2 regions of the Neobacillus sp. DHD-1R genome follow, and region 1 is predicted to be linked to the other one. Evidence: riboswitches for the same ligand, from Rfam matches in the RefSeq annotation. Region 1 holds a riboswitch; the other holds the start of a gene.
What was found. A riboswitch is a leader RNA that binds a small molecule or an ion and turns the genes downstream of it on or off. The one in region 1 is predicted to bind S-adenosylmethionine.

Region 2: it holds a riboswitch for S-adenosylmethionine, as region 1 does, so the genes downstream of both, metK (methionine adenosyltransferase) here and AC3ANL_RS23060 (5-methyltetrahydropteroyltriglutamate--homocysteine S-methyltransferase) in region 1, are expected to answer to the same signal.

The regions. Positions count from the first base shown of each region.
Region 1 is NZ_CM173232.1:4,663,853-4,668,609, reverse strand. It holds gene AC3ANL_RS23065 (hypothetical protein) at 1-547, opposite strand, end outside; gene AC3ANL_RS23060 (5-methyltetrahydropteroyltriglutamate--homocysteine S-methyltransferase) at 777-1,880, opposite strand; SAM riboswitch class I at 1,990-2,096, opposite strand; gene AC3ANL_RS23055 (YaiI/YqxD family protein) at 2,307-2,747, shown strand; gene AC3ANL_RS23050 (beta-glucosidase) at 2,828-4,757, opposite strand, start outside.
Region 2 is NZ_CM173232.1:4,069,937-4,074,693, reverse strand. It holds gene AC3ANL_RS20085 (DUF2584 domain-containing protein) at 4-246, shown strand; gene pckA (phosphoenolpyruvate carboxykinase (ATP)) at 412-1,995, opposite strand; SAM riboswitch class I at 2,269-2,422, shown strand; gene metK (methionine adenosyltransferase) at 2,707-3,906, shown strand; gene asnB (asparagine synthase (glutamine-hydrolyzing)) at 4,182-4,757, shown strand, end outside.

The sequences.
Region 1 (4,757 bases):
CATCATGGTAAATACGAGGATAGTCGTTCAAAAAGATGGCATTCAGCAGGTGTTCACAGGTCTTGAGTTCTGAGTGAGCTATAAAGATATATTCTTCCACAATTTGATACCAGGAGGTGCCAACCCTTTTATCAAGCCATTTTACAAACCTTTTTAACTGTGACAAAAAGGTTTCTACTTCTTTTTCTTCTGCTGAGATTTTCATGCTATGAGGATAAAAGGTGAAGATGAGTTCTTCCCAAAATGGGGGCTGACATTGTTGCCAAGAGGGTGGACAATGATCTTCTAAACAAGTGGTCATAAACTGTGAGATGATACGAAGAAATTCATTGCGGTTTTTGTCTGAGGGCTTTTGCTGTTTATAGGCGATAAACTCTTTTCCATAGTATTCTAGCAAACCACGGTATCGCATTTCAAATTCAGAACTAATAGCCAAATTTCTAAGAAATTCCTGATGTTCATTGGGATTTTCAAACTGATGCACCCGCATTTTAACATCTAACATGTTTCCTTCATGACGAACCTTCGTATGACTTCTGTTTTTCATAAATCAACCAGCTTTCTATAGTTTATTGGTTTGGAAAAATAACAAAGGAGGCTAAGAGGGGAATCTTCTTCTGCAGTTAATCGTAGTATACCGTCTATCGAATCAGAGAAAATGGATTAATATTGAAATATTTGTGAAATGTGGTAAAAAGATAGTAAAAGGCGGGGTCAGACCCCCGGTGCGTTAACGCGTTACTACGCCGGGGGTCTGACCCCATAAGCCTATTTATTTAGTTCCAAACACTATTTGCGATATCGATGACGTGACGTATTTTGTCCCATTGCTGTTCTTCGGTTAGCAGGTTTCCTTCTTCGGTTGAAGAGAAACCGCATTGTGGGCTTAGGCAAAGCTGATCCAAAGAGACATATTGATTTGCTTCTTTTATTCTTGCCTTTATTCTTTCTGGATCTTCTAGTTCACCGAATTTAGAGGTGATTAATCCTAAGACAATTTGGAGGTCATCCCGATTGACATGGCGAAGTGGTTCGAAGCCACCAGAACGTTCATCATCAAACTCTAGGAATAACCCATCCACGTTTAATCCCCCAAAAATAAGTTCAGATGCAAAATCATATCCGCCTGAAGAAGTATACGTAGATTGGAAGTTTCCTCTACAAATGTGCATCGTAATAACCAAATCATCAGGTTTGTTCGCAATGGACTCATTAATGGCTCTAGCAAACGTCTGAACTAAGGCTTTAGGGTCATGACCGTCCTTCTTCAGTTTATCTCTGCCTTCCTCTGAGAATAACGATGCCCATGAGGTATCATCTAGTTGCAAATATCGGCACCCAGCATCATAAAAAGCTTGAATAGCTTTTTGGTAAGCATGGATTAAATCCTTTACAAATTCCTCGTGGTGATCATAGACTTCACTAATACCCTGTCCGCGGACAATTAACATATTGGGGCTTGGTATTGTAAATTTCGCTACGTGGTCACCGGCAATGCTGTGTAAGAATTTATAATCCTCAATCATGGGATGATTGGCGAAATCAATTTTGCCTGTTACTTTTACGCCATGTGGTCTTGTTTCGACCCCATTAAATTGTAAGCCTTTTTTGGTTTCGACAAATTCAACCCCTACAAGACCTCCGAGAAAATCGAAATGCCACCAAGCTCGTCGTAATTCTCCATCCGTTACAGCCTGTAATCCCACTTCTTTTTGTTTTTCTACCAGGCGAATAATTTCGTCATCTTCAATTTGACGTAATTGTTCTGCAGTAATTTCCCCGTTTTGTTTTTGTAAACGTGCCTTTTTCAATCGCTCCGGTCTTAAAAAACTTCCGACATGATCTGCTTTAAAAGGTGCTTTCACTAATGTTCTTGTCAATTCAATCAGCTCCAAATCTAGTAATATTTAAAGAATTCACCATGAGAAAAATAAAAAACCTCTTCTACACATAAGAAGAGGTTTGGTCGCATGCAAAAGCAGCTTACTCTTCTTATCTTCAAGCTTGACGCTTCTGGAATTAGCACAGTCCACATAATAAATAAGGCTGTTGCTGAGGTATCACAGGGCCAGTCCCTCCACCTCTCTGGATAAGATCGTTAACTATTAAATTATTGTTAATCCTATATCGATATTGATTAAATGTCAATATTTTTGCAAGAATTAGAGTTTTGAGATAGGGGGTCAGACCCCCGATGCGTTAAAGCATTAACGTAAGAGAACTTTCCCACGATTAGATGTTTGACAAAAGCCCAATTTATCACTAGTATCACTAGTAATTCAAACTTCTTTTCAGGAGCGATACAGATGAAAATTTATGTTGATGCAGATGCTTGTCCGGTAAAAGATATTATTATTTCTGAAGGTAGAAGTGCGGAAATTCCTATTACCCTTGTTACGAGTTTTTCTCATTTTTCCAATGCGGAACAACCATCAGGAGTGGAAATCATTTATGTTGATTCTGGGGCAGATGCGGCTGATTATCGGATTATGAAGTTAGCACAATCAGGAGATATCATTGTGACACAAGATTATGGTCTTGCTTCGCTAGGGTTAGCAAAGGGTTGTATCGTTCTCCACCATAAAGGGTTTAGCTATACAACTGAAAACATTGACCAATTATTACAAACACGGTATTTAAGTGCAATGGCTCGAAAAAGCGGAAAGCGAACAAAGGGTCCTAAGCCTTTTACAGCAGAAGATCGGGAGCAATTTAGGAGGCTATTTAAACAAGTTATTTCTCGTTAAAATACCAAAAAGAGGGAGTTCCAATTAACATGGAAACACCCTCTTTTTCATTTTACCTTATAGTATTAGAAATGGAAGCTTCACTTGCTGTGACCTGCAGGCGTGCGTACCGTAATGGAGTCAGTCAGCGTAACATTATCAGAAGAGTTACCGACTTTCACTTCGTACTTACCGTCAAGCGTTTTCCACGCGTCAGCTTCGGCATCCCAAATGGACAGTGGATGGTTAGACGCTGATGGGTCAATGGTAATGGTGACATGCTTCTTCTCACCTGGTTCTAGGCGGACTTTCTCAAAACCAACTAAGCGTTTAGGCGGCTGGTTCGCGTTTTCAGGCACACCTAGGTAGACTTGCGGCACTTCAGCGCCCGCAACGTCTCCGGTATTCTTCACGAAGAACGATACCTTAATTGGCTTGGTACCATCAGTAGTCTTTGGTGTGACAACGAGCTTAGAAATCTCGAAGTTGGTGTAGGACAGACCATGTCCAAATGCAAAAAGCGGTTTGATGCCTTGGGCGTCGTACCAGCGGTAGCCCATTTCTAGACCCTCAGAATAATACACTTGCGGAATCTCCTTACCAGTACTGTCTAACACGCCGGTATTGATTCCAGGGTAACGATCGGCGGTGCTCGTTGGCGTGTCTGCCTTTGCTACTGGATAGGTTACTGGGAGCTTACCTGATGGGTTGGCGAGACCGAATAACAAGTTGGCGACAACATTGCCGTCCTCCTGGCCTGGATTCCATGCCTCGAGTATTGCTGGAACCTCGTTAACCCAAGGCATAAGAACTGGATCGCCATCTTTGAGCACGAGAGCGGTTTTCTTGTTTGCAGCGGTTACGGCTGAAATCAATGCATCTTGATTGTCTGGAAGAGACAAGCTTGGGCGGTCGCGGCCCTCGCTGGTCACAACTCCAGCCATAAGGATGACAACATCGGCATCCTTCGCTGCAGCAACAGCCTCACTAAGATTGCTATTATCATTTTTCACTGTCACCTTGGTAATCACAGCATCTGAACCTATTTTTGTTAAGGTGTTCTGCAGACCCTGAAGCGGTGAAACTGTATAAAGTGGACTGACCCTTGAGCTGCCGCCACCACCGGCGACAGCTGCGTCGACGTAGGTTGACTGCCCAATCAAAGCGATTGAATCCACGGAACCGTCAAGCGGCAACAGGCTATCCTTGTTCTTTAGCAGAACTGTTGTCTGCTCGGCGATCTCGCGTGCTTTGGAACCGTTCGTCTCAGCGTCGATGGTACCTTGCACGATTGGTCGGTCGAATATGCCATATTTGAACATTTGTACGTAGCGGCGACCTAGTGCTTGGTTGATGGTTTCCATCTTTAAGCTTTTGTTATCAAGTGCAGCCTTGATGTCCACGTTTGTGAAAAATCTGGCGTTCTGCATTTCTAAATCCAATCCGGCGTTTAACGCAGGCGCAGTTGAGTGCGTAGCACCAAAGTCAGACTGAACGTAACCTTTGAAACCCCACTGATCACGCAGGACGGTGTTTAGCAGATACTCGTTTTCGCAAGCGTAGGTCCCGCCTATCCGATTGTACGAGCACATGATTGAACCAACGTTGCCATCCTTAACTGACATCTCAAACGGCAGCAGGTAGAGTTCATGAAGGACGTTTTCTGCGATATTTACGTTGACCGAACCACGGTTTTGCTCCTGATCATTAAGTACGTAATGTTTCGACATTGCAATGATGTCGTTGTCTTGAATCCCCTGGATTTCTTTGGAAGCTAGAGAGCCGGCGAGGTATGGATCCTCACCGAGGTACTCAAAATTACGACCGTTCTCGCCCAAGCGTGCGAGATTCATACCTGGTGCTTCGAGTTCGTGCAGACCTAGCGTACGAGCCTCTCCACCCATCAGGTCACCGAAGGAGTATGCAAGATCGGGATCGAAACTGGCCGCAAGACCAATTGCAACAGGCAGGGCAGTAGCTTTATCCTGCGGACTGCAGTCACCACCGCCCAGACCGACGGGACCATTTGTG
Region 2 (4,757 bases), 590 kb from region 1:
TTTATGGGTATGCCCCTTGAGTTGAATACAATGATTGTGACCAAAGGAAGAGAGAAAAGGGTCGAGGAAAATCTTTTTGTGCTTGAAAAGGAAGGTTACCGACTTTATCCCATTGAGATCCCCATTGATGTAAGAAAAACGATGGATGGTGATTCAAGTGGAACCGCTCTAATAAAAAAAGTAGAGTGGCAGCAAAACAAAACAACGCTAACTTATCAATTAGTTTCATTAAATTCGACGAACTGAGCAGCAGGGTAGACAAAAGAGCTTATGCACGGACCTAAATCAATTACACGAGCTAGTTACCCGACAGTCAACAAAAATCGTTATGCACCAATAAAAAAATGACTATCAAATTAGGTTACATTTTGATAGTCATTTTTAATGTTTACCATATTTTTTTAGCATTAATTAAGCTATTGGACCGCCTTTTTCTGCAATCTCAGCCGATACATCCGTGAATTTTTTGAAGTTTTCGCGGAACTTTGCTGCAAGTTCTTTTGCTTTCTTTTCATAGGCCTGTGGGTCTGCCCATGTTTTATTAGGCTGAAGAACCTCATCAGGTACACCTGCAATATGAAGCGGTATATTTAAGCCAAAGATATCGTCTTTAACTGTTTCCACATGGTTGAGTTCACCTTCGAGTGCTGCTTGAACCATTGCACGTGTATAGGATAGCTTCATTCTGCTGCCGACACCATATTCACCACCGGTCCAGCCAGTATTGACTAAAAAGACATTGGCATTGTGCTCCAATATTTTTTCACCTAGCATGTCTGCATAGCGGTTCGCAGGAAGTGGCAGGAATGGTGCACCAAAGCAGGTAGAAAAGGTTGCCTGTGGTGAAGTTATTCCACGCTCTGTCCCGGCAAGCTTGGAGGTATAGCCGCTTAAAAAGTGGTACATGGCCTGTTCCTTTGTTAATTTTGCAATAGGAGGTAAGACTCCAAAGGCATCCGCTGTTAAAAATACAATCGTATTTGGATGTCCGGCAATACTAGGCTGAATGATATTCTCTATGGCATCGATTGAGTAGGCAGCTCTAGTATTCTCTGTCAGGGTTCCATCATCATAATCAGGGATTCTTGATTCAAGATCGATTGTCACATTTTCAAGAACGGTACCGAACCGGATGGCATCAAAGATTTGTGGCTCTTTTTCACGTGAAAGATTAATACATTTAGCATAGCAGCCACCCTCAATATTGAAGACACCATTGGAAGACCAGCCATGCTCGTCATCACCAATAAGCCGTCGATTGGCATCAGCAGAAAGAGTCGTTTTTCCTGTTCCAGACAAACCAAAAAATAAGGCAACGTCGCCTTCTTGGCCGACATTTGCTGAACAATGCATAGAAAAAATATGATTCTCAGGTAATAAATAATTCATTACTGAAAAAATTGATTTTTTCATTTCCCCTGCATACTCAGTTCCACCAATTAAAATAATTCGGCGTTCAAAGGAAATAATAATGAAGGTTTCAGATTTTGTACCATCAACAGCTGGATCTGCCTTAAAGTTTGGGGCAGAAATAACAGTAAATCCGGCATCATGTGTGAGCAATTCTTCTTCTGTTGGACGAATGAATAACTGTTGCGCGAATAGATTATGCCATGCATATTCATTGACAACTTGGATTGGTAAACGAGATTTTTGATCCGCACCGGCGAAGCCTTTAAATACAAAAATTTCCTCTTGTTGTTTTAAATATTCAAGTACCTTTTGATACAGGTTAGTGAAAACTTCTTCAGAAATTGGTTGATTTGGACCCCATGCAATTTTATCCTTCGATGACTCTTCCATGACAATATATTTATCCTGTGGTGACCGGCCTGTGTATTTGCCAGTCGAGACACTGACTGCGCCTGATGAAGTTAGCGATCCTTCATTTCGGGCTAAGACTTTTTCGACCAGTTGAGGGACGGATAATTGTACCTGAACATGACCTTCTTGCAACAGTTGTGTTAATTCATTTGGAATATGAACAGAATTCATTGACTGAAACCTTCCTTTATCCATGTTTTTATGTTTATTATGATAAATAGTATAACACATTAATTCTAATAGTCTATACTATTCTGAAAAATTTGCTAATAATTCTTGCTTAGATAGAAGTTACACTAAACGGTATATCATCTTATATATAAATAGGAAAGAAAAAAGTTTTGTATAAGATGTTCACAAATGGTTATTTTAACTAAAAATTTATTATTAATTTATTGACATTGTTCGACAGTGTGGGTTATGATTTACCCTTGAACGGATACTCTCTTATCCCGAGCTGGTGGAGGGACAGGCCCTATGAAACCCAGCAACCTGCAAACGAAAAAGGAAATTTGATAAAAGTGTTTTTTTATTTATCATGATTTTTTCGGGCAAAGGTGCTAAACCTGAAGCAAGGCTAGTCCTTGAACGATAAGAGTGAAAGGCACGCAAAACTTTTGCTAACAACCTTTCCTCACACGATGGAAGGGTTTTTTTGTATTTTTAGCAAAATTTTACGTGCTACATAGGTGCTGCTTTTTATTCCATCGTAAGAATTTGCTAAAGGGTTAGGACAGTTGATAGTTTTGCTAATAATAATCCCATGTTTATTTCATACTATTAAGGGAATGAGTTCCGTATCAACTTGAGGTTTAACGGCAAGTTCACACCAGCCCTATACAGTTAACCTCACTTTATTTCAAAAATATAGGAGGAATTCAGATGTCAACAAAACGTCGTTTGTTCACTTCTGAATCAGTTACTGAAGGTCATCCGGACAAGATCTGTGACCAAATTTCTGATTCCATTTTAGATGCTATCTTAGCCAAAGATGCTAATGCCCGTGTTGCGGCTGAAACTTCAGTAACAACAGGATTAGTGCTTGTTACAGGCGAAATCACTACCTCTACTTACGTTGATATTCCAAAAATTGTTCGTGAAACCATTAAAGGCATCGGATACAATCGTGCTAAGTATGGCTTTGATTCCGAAACTTGTGCGGTTTTAACTTCTATTGATGAACAATCACCAGATATCGCCATGGGTGTTAACCATGCCCTTGAGGCACGTGAAGGTCAAATGTCTGATGAGGAAATTGAAGCGATTGGTGCGGGAGACCAAGGGTTAATGTTCGGTTTTGCATGTAATGAAACAAAAGAACTTATGCCTCTTCCCATCTCACTTGCACACAAGCTTGCTCGTCGTTTAACAGAAGTTCGTAAAGAAGAATTACTTCCTTACCTTCGTCCAGACGGAAAGACTCAAGTAACAGTAGAGTATGATGAGAATGACAAACCAGTTCGAATTGATACAATCGTTATTTCAACCCAACATCATCCAGAAATTACGTTAGAGCAAATCCAACGTAATGTAAAAGAATATGTCATCAATCCGGTTGTTCCACAAGAACTAATCGATGAAAATACAAAATATTTCATTAATCCTACTGGACGCTTTGTTATCGGTGGACCACAAGGAGATGCAGGTTTAACAGGCCGCAAAATCATCGTTGATACTTACGGAGGTTATGCTCGTCATGGCGGTGGTGCCTTTTCTGGAAAAGATCCTACCAAGGTTGACCGTTCTGCTGCATATGCTGCTCGTTATGTTGCAAAAAATATTGTTGCTGCAGGACTTGCAGAAAAAGTAGAAGTTCAGCTTGCCTATGCCATTGGTGTTGCTAGACCCGTTTCAATTGCTGTTGATACGTTTGGAACTGGTAAAGTTAACGAGGATATATTAGTGGATCTTGTCAGCGAAAACTTTGATCTTCGCCCAGCAGGAATCATCAAGATGCTTAACCTTCGCCGTCCAATCTACAAGCAGACAGCTGCATACGGACACTTTGGCCGTACAGATGTTGACCTGCCTTGGGAGCGCACAGATAAAGCAGAGGCATTACGCCAGCAAGCTAATCTATAATCTAAAAAGCTCTTGCGCCTTGATTAGATGCAGAAGCAAAACACATAAAGGGGAGTTGCATTTTGATGTAACTCCTTTTTCTATTTTTCGTCTGTTTTAATGTTATGGATGTTATAAAATTAAGTACAATGTTTAAGTAGGACTATAGAAGTGAAAAATGATTGTACAGTAAATTTTCTAATGTTACAGTGCCATTTTCGCCATAATAGTGGTAGTATAAGAGAGATGTTTTTTCAAAGAACATTTTAATTAAATTGAAGTAGGTGAGGTACATAATGTGTGGTTTTATCGGTTGTGTACACGACATAACACAAAACTATAGCGATGAACAAAAACAGCAGTTTAAACAAATGAACGATATAATTACCCATCGTGGACCGGATGATGATGGCTTTTATTATGATGACCATATTCAATTCGGCTTCCGCCGTTTGAGTATAATTGATATTGAAAGTGGTCATCAGCCATTAACGTATGAAAATGAGCGCTACTGGATTATCTTCAATGGGGAAATTTATAATTATGTGGAGCTTCGTGAAGAATTGCTCAAAGAAGGACTATCATTTGCGACTAGTTCTGATACCGAAGTAATTATTGCTCTATATAGCCATATGAAGGAAAAAGCAGTTGAAAAGCTTCGCGGCATGTTTGCTTTTGTGATTTGGGATAAACAAGAACAGACGCTATATGGCGCCCGTGATCCATTTGGAATTAAACCATTCTTTTATTTAGAAGATGGTGAGAGAACATTTTTTGGTTCAGAGAAAAAAAGCATTCTGCTTGCCTTAGAGAATGATGTTCTCAATTATGATTCCTTACAGCATTATTTAACCTATCAATTTGTTCCTGAA